DNA from 2 places in the Rhodococcus sp. WB9 genome. Region 2 is predicted to be linked to the other one. Evidence: predicted binding sites of a transcription regulator. Region 2 holds the regulator's gene; the other holds the start of a gene.
What was found. The regulator HspR, encoded in region 2, represses chaperone genes until heat shock. The targets are predictions, from matches to a motif close to ANNTGAGTNNNNNNNACTCANNT.
Positions count from the first base shown of each region.

Region 1: the regulator HspR is predicted to act here: its motif matches at 1,513-1,535, upstream of dnaK (molecular chaperone DnaK).

Region 1 covers NZ_CP041769.1:3,815,085-3,818,492, forward strand. The annotation lists gene FND50_RS17635 (transglycosylase domain-containing protein) at 1-276, opposite strand, end outside; gene FND50_RS17640 (hypothetical protein) at 450-734, opposite strand; gene FND50_RS17645 (VOC family protein) at 1,028-1,357, shown strand; gene dnaK (molecular chaperone DnaK) at 1,604-3,408, shown strand, end outside.
Region 2 covers NZ_CP041769.1:2,121,552-2,124,959, forward strand. The annotation lists gene grpE (nucleotide exchange factor GrpE) at 1-242, shown strand, start outside; gene dnaJ (molecular chaperone DnaJ) at 265-1,449, shown strand; gene FND50_RS09815 (heat shock protein transcriptional repressor HspR) at 1,449-1,856, shown strand; gene FND50_RS36055 (hypothetical protein) at 1,943-2,089, opposite strand; gene FND50_RS09820 (hypothetical protein) at 2,137-2,613, opposite strand; gene FND50_RS09825 (response regulator transcription factor) at 2,888-3,408, shown strand, end outside.

The DNA.
Region 1 (3,408 bases), 1.7 Mb from region 2:
AATCGCCAGTTTCATCTCGTTGGAGATCTGGTCGCTGGGAACCTCGAATCGGCGCTGGTCGTACAGCCAGGCGATCGGGTTCCCGGTGATGTCGGTCATCGTCGTCACCGCCGGCACCACTCCGTCGGCCAGTTCGGCCGAGGAATTACCGACGCTGTCGGCGGCACGGTTGGATGCGTACCCCAGCCCGGCGGCGACCGGGAACATCACCCCGGCCAGCATTACCCCCGCGGCCACGGTGGCGCCGGCGAGTTTGAGAACGGTCCTGGAATGCAATTACGGCACCTCATTCCGACGGGGTGCACCGGAACGAATCTACCGGTGCGGGAACGATAATCGGGCCGCGCGGCACGGTCGGGGGAGAGGTGTGGCGCGCGTGCCCGTGGCGGTCACGAGAGGGTGGCTGCGGCGTCAGATCCGATGATGGGACGGTAGCCGGTGCCGGTCGGTCACACCCGCAGCACACAGGTGCTGTTCCGCACGGGCATGGGCGACTCGGCCGAGGTCGATGACGGTGCCCGGGCGCGGCCCGGCAGGGACAGCCGTGTGCCGACGGCACCGCGCCCCGGGGTGCGGCGCCGCGCGAGCGTCCCGACGAGATCTGGGAGGGTCTCGAGCACATCGCCCGCCGCGTTGGTGTGACCGATCCGCACGACCATCCCGTCGGCGGCGATCACCGCCAGCACGGTGAGCAGCGCCGTGCGCCGCCGCGAGGATTGCCGACCGCCACACACAGGGCTCAAGGTAACACCGATCGCGCTTTCCCAACGGGTTCCGGGGTCAGAGCATCAAAGGCGGTGAAGCGGTGGGCGATCCGCCACCGCTAGGGGAGGGCGGATCAGCGACCACGCCGAAACGGCCGGCCGAAACGTCACCGGAACCTGCGTGCGTCGATACGCTATGGCGGACACACACCGACAGAACGGTCAGGAATCGAGAAGCGCCCGCCCTCGCGGGCACACAGCGTGGTTGCTGCCATCGCCGACGAGGCGGTCGCCGATGATCGCCGTAGCCCGAGGAGATGAACATGAGCCCCACGATCCGCAGCCTGGTGATCCCCGTGTCCGACCTGAACGCCGCCAAGGCGGTCTACACCGCGCTGCTCGGCGCACCTCACACCGACGAGTCCTACTACGTCGGGTACAACGTGGACGGCTTCGAGGTCGCCCTGAATCCAGGTGACGAGACCGCCGGACCGGTTGCCTTCGCCGACGTCGAGGACCTCGACGCGACACGCGAAACTCTGCTTGCCGTCGGCGCAACCGAGCGCACCGCTCCGCGTCACGTCGCACCCGAGACACGGATTTGCGTGCTCGCCGATGCCGACGGAAACCCGTTCGGGCTGCGCGGCCGATAGACGTCGGCGTTGCCGGGCGTGAGCGGCGGCGCGGTCTCCGGTGGCTAGTCGTCGAGGAGTTCGAGATGGTGGTGCTGTGACGCCGAGCGACACACACAATGTTGAGCGTTCTACGCTCAATTCTTTGCCTTGACCTCGATCTCTCCCGGGGAGAAAATTGAGTCGATAACACTCAAGTTCGGTGGGTGTGATGCCGAACGATCAGCGGAAGCACCACACCCACCCGGTGTGGTGCTGGAGGCGGTCATGGCTCGCGCGGTGGGTATCGATTTGGGGACCACGAACTCGGTGGTGTGCGTGCTCGAGGGCGGCGACCCGAAGGTGGTCGCCAACTCGGAGGGTGCGCGCACGACCCCGTCGGTGGTGGCATTCGCGAAGAACGGTGAGGTGCTGGTCGGCCAGCCCGCCAAGAACCAGGCAGTGACGAACGTGGACCGGACGGTGCGCTCGGTGAAACGGGAGATCGGCACCGACTGGCATGTGGCGATCGACGACAAGAAATACAGCGCGCAGGAGATCAGTGCCCGGGTGCTGATGAAACTGAAGAGGGACGCGGAATCGTATCTGGGTGAGGACATCACCGACGCCGTGATCACCGTCCCCGCGTACTTCGAGGACGCCCAGCGTCAGGCCACGAAGGAAGCCGGCCAGATCGCCGGTCTCAACGTCCTGCGCATCGTCAACGAGCCCACCGCGGCCGCCCTGGCCTACGGCCTGGACAAGGGCGACAAGGAACAGACCATCCTGGTCTTCGACCTCGGTGGCGGCACCTTCGACGTCTCGCTGCTCGAAATCGGCGACGGCGTCGTCGAGGTTCGCGCCACCTCCGGCGACAACCACCTCGGCGGTGACGACTGGGACGACCGGATCGTGAAGTGGCTCGTCGACAAGTTCAAGGCTCAGAACGGCATCGATCTGACCAAGGACAAGATGGCCCTGCAGCGTCTCCGCGAGGCCGCCGAGAAGGCCAAGATCGAACTGAGCTCCTCGCAGAGCACGTCGATCAACCTGCCCTACATCACCGTCGACGCGGACAAGAACCCGCTGTTCCTCGACGAGCAGCTGTCGCGCAGCGAGTTCGAGAAGATCACGTCCGATCTCCTCGACCGCACCCGCGCGCCGTTCCAATCGGTGATCAAGGACGCGAAGATCGCCGTCAAGGACATCGACCAGGTCGTGCTCGTCGGTGGTTCCACCCGTATGCCCGCCGTGACGAATCTGGTGCGCGAGCTGACCGGCGGAAAGGAACCGAACAAGGGTGTCAACCCGGACGAGGTCGTCGCCGTCGGCGCTGCCCTGCAGGCCGGTGTTCTCAAGGGCGAGGTCAAGGACGTGCTGCTCCTCGACGTCACCCCGCTGTCCCTCGGCATCGAGACCAAGGGTGGCGTGATGACCAAGCTCATCGAGCGCAACACCACCATCCCGACCAAGCGTTCCGAGACCTTCACCACCGCTGACGACAACCAGCCCTCGGTGCAGATCCAGGTGTTCCAGGGTGAGCGTGAAATCGCCTCGCACAACAAGCTGCTCGGCTCGTTCGAGCTCGCGGGGATTCCGCCGGCACCGCGTGGGGTGCCGCAGATCGAGGTCACCTTCGACATCGACGCCAACGGCATCGTGCACGTGACCGCGAAGGACAAGGGCACCGGTAAGGAGAACACGATCAAGATCCAGGAGGGCTCCGGTCTGTCCAAGGAGGAGATCGACCGGATGATCAAGGACGCCGAGGCGCACGCCGCGGAGGACGCCCAGCGTAGGGAGGAAGCGGAGGTCCGCAACCAGGCCGAGTCACTGGTGTACCAGACCGAGAAGTTCATCAAGGACAACGAGGACAAGGTGCCCGCCGACGTCAAGGAGAAGGTCGAGTCGTCGATCGCGAATGCCCAGGAGAAGTTGAAGGGCAGCGATGTCGCGGCGATCAAAACGGCCATCGAAAAACTGGCCACCGACTCGCAAGCCCTGGGTCAGGCGATCTACGACGCGCAGGCGAAGGACTCGGCCGCCCCCGGCGGGGGGAACGGGTCCTCTGAAGGCACCGATGAAGTCTTCGA
Region 2 (3,408 bases):
CCTCGCTCGGCCTGAGCGAGTTCGGTGCCGAGGGCGACGCATTCGATCCGGCGCTGCACGAGGCAGTGCAGCACGAGGGCGAGGGTCACGACCCCGTTCTCGGCACGGTGATGCGAAAGGGCTACAAATTCGGTGATCGTGTCCTGCGGCATGCGATGGTAGCTGTGATCGATCGCGCCGGCGGTGCCGGCGCGAACACCTCCGACGAGGCGGCGAAGCCCGCCGAGTCGGAACAAGAGTAAGAGCGAGAGGAGGAGACGCCCAGTGAGCCAACGGGAGTGGATCGAAAAGGACTTCTACAAGGAGCTGGGCGTCTCGTCCCACGCATCCGCGGACGAGATCAAGAAGGCGTACCGCAAACTCGCCCGCGACCTTCATCCCGACGCGAACCCCGGCGACACGAAGGCCGAGGAGCGTTTCAAGTCCGTCAGCGAAGCACACGCCGTGCTCTCGGACCCTGCCAAGCGCAAGGAATACGACGAGGCCCGGCGACTGTTCGCGAGCGGCGGTTTCGGTCAGGGCGGCGGCGGATTCAACCCCGGAGCCGGCGGTTTCGGCCAGGGCGGATTCGACATCAACGACCTGTTCGGTGGCGGCGGCGCGGCGGCCGGTGACGGCGGCCTCGGCGACATCTTCGGTGGCCTGTTCAATCGCGGCGCCGGTGGTGGCGGCGCGACCCGCACGACCAACCGTCCCCGTCGTGGCAGCGACGTCGAGACGGAGACGACCCTCGAATTCCGTGAAGCCACGCTGGGCGTCACGGTTCCGCTGCGTCTGACCAGCCCGTCGCCGTGCACCACCTGCCATGGCAGCGGTGCCAAGCCGGGAACCAGCCCGCGAGTCTGCCCGCGCTGCAACGGGACCGGAATCGTCAGCCGAAACCAGGGCGCGTTCGGGTTCAGTGAGCCGTGCGACGACTGCCGCGGTACCGGCTCGATCATCGACTCGCCGTGCGAGGTGTGCCACGGCAACGGCGTCACCAACCGGACCCGCACCATCACCGTCCGCGTTCCCGCGGGTGTCAGCGACGGACAGAAGATCCGGCTGGCAGGCCAGGGGGAGGCGGGCCTGCGCGGCGCGCCGTCCGGCGACCTGTTCGTCACGGTCCGGGTGCGTCCCGACAAGGTGTTCGGCCGCAACGGCGACGACCTCACCCTCGTCGTCCCCGTCAGCTACGGTGAGCTCGTGCTCGGAACCACGGTCTCCGTCCCCACGCTGGAGGGGCGCGTCGGTGTGAAGATTCCGGCGGGCACAGCCGACGGCCGGGTTCTGCGGGTACGCGGCCGAGGCGTTCCCAAGCGTGCGGGTGGCGCCGGTGACCTGCTGGTCACGGTCAAGGTCGCCGTTCCGCAGAAGCTCGACGACCCCGCCACCGAAGCACTGAAGACCTATCTGGAAGCAGAGAAGGCCAGCGGATTCGATCCCAGGGCCGGGTGGGCAGGTGCCTGATGAGCGATACGACCCAGGATCCACGCGAGACCGCCGTTGATCCGGACGCCCAGATCTTCGTGATCTCGGTGGCCGCGGAACTCGCCGGCATGCATGCCCAGACGTTGCGCAACTACGACCGGCTCGGTCTCGTCACCCCGCACCGCACGTCCGGTGGCGGGCGACGGTACTCGCCGCGGGATGTGGCGCTGCTCCGTGAGGTGCAGCGCCTCTCGCAGGACGAGGGTGTCAACCTCGCCGGGATCAAGCGGATCATCGAACTCACCAACCAGGTGGAGGCTCTACAGCACCGGGTTCGCGAGCTGGCCGAGGAGATCGCCAAGATTCACGCCGGCTACCGGCGCGATCTGGTGCCGATCCCGCGGAGCAATGCGCTCGTCGTGTGGAAGCCGCGACACCAGCGCTGACCCGGCGATCTCTCGGGTGAATCGAACCGATGTCGCACTGGTCCTGTCGGAGTGAACCAGTGCGACATCGGGCCCCAACCCCCGGCTCATCGGTCGCGGTTGCCCCAGCGGGGCCCGCGGCGGGTGCGTGATCGCGGAATGTTCATCTCCTCGAGACGTGCCTTGATCTCCTCGGTGGTCCACATCGTGCGGGAGACGGTGGGGGTGGGGGTCTCGGTGACGTGCATGATCATGTTCTCCGGCTTTCTACGAGTGTTCGGTGGATGGTCGGGATCGTCTGTCAGGGGTGTCCGTACAGGTGGTAGCCGGCGTTCATGTTCGGGTAGCCCGAGTCGATCCAGCTGCTGATGCCGTAGGCGTGGCCATAGTCGGCGTCGACGCGGGTGCCGTCCACGTCGGTGGTGTTGCTGTAGTTGTCGGCGCGGAACACGGCTTGGGCACCACCGGGGAGCGAGTAGGTGGCGTCCACCTCGACGCCGTTCGGATCGGTGGAGAATGCCTTCACGATCTGGCTGCTGTGCGGGGCGAGGTAGTCCGACGGCGCCTGAATCCACTGCCCGTAGGGGTTCGACGAGCCCGCGAGGACCATCGGCAGGTCGGTGTCGTTGCTGATCGTCATCGCGATCGTGGGTCCCGATGTCGGCATCGTGCCCGCGGTGGCAACACCCGCTGCGGCGATGGCGAATCCGGTGACGGCCACTGCGGTGGCAGGCAGTGCGATGTAGAGTGCGACGCGGCGGCGGGCGGTGGTGCGCATGATGGCTTCTCCTGAGTTGTGACACTTCGGGGGGGAACGTCTGGGGCCGTGGGGGTTTCGGTTTCCGATCTCCCCGTTTTCCGGTGTGCACCAACTATGTCGCGAATATGCGCCGTCGTCTGTCCACCGACAGGACCGAGCGCGGGATGAATCCGGTGTCCACCGATCGGGGGACACCGGCGCCGCGAAGTGCTCCGCGCGGGCCTGCTCTCGTGAGAAAGTGAGCAATGGACTTCGCCGGAGTCGCTTCGCATCGGGCCGCGCCGTGAGCGCCGTGCGGGTCGTGGTGGGCGACGACCACCCGATCTTTCGGGACGGTGTCGTCCGTGCGCTCCTGGCGAGCGGCGACATCGAGGTGGTCGGCGAGGCGGACGACGGTGCGGCGGCGCTCGCCCTGATCCGCGAACTCGCCCCCGACGTCGCACTGCTCGACTATCGGATGCCGGAGCTGGACGGTTCCCAGGTGGCGGCGGCCGTCCGGCGAGCCGAACTGGCCACGCGGGTGCTGCTGCTGTCGGCGCACGACGAGTCCGCGATCGTCTACCACGCGCTGCAGGAGGGGGCGGCGGGGTTCCTGCCCAAGGAGTCGACTCGGGCGGAGATCGTGAAAGCCGTCCTGGACTGCGCTCAGGGCCGCGACGTCCTCCCCGCCTCCCTCGCCGTCGGACTGGCGGGTGAGGTGCGTCGTCGCAGTGAACCGGTCGGGCCGGCGCTGAGCGGCCGGGAGAAGGAAGTGCTGGCGCTCATTGCGCGCGGCCAGAGCATTCCCACGATCGCCGGTGAGCTGTATCTGGC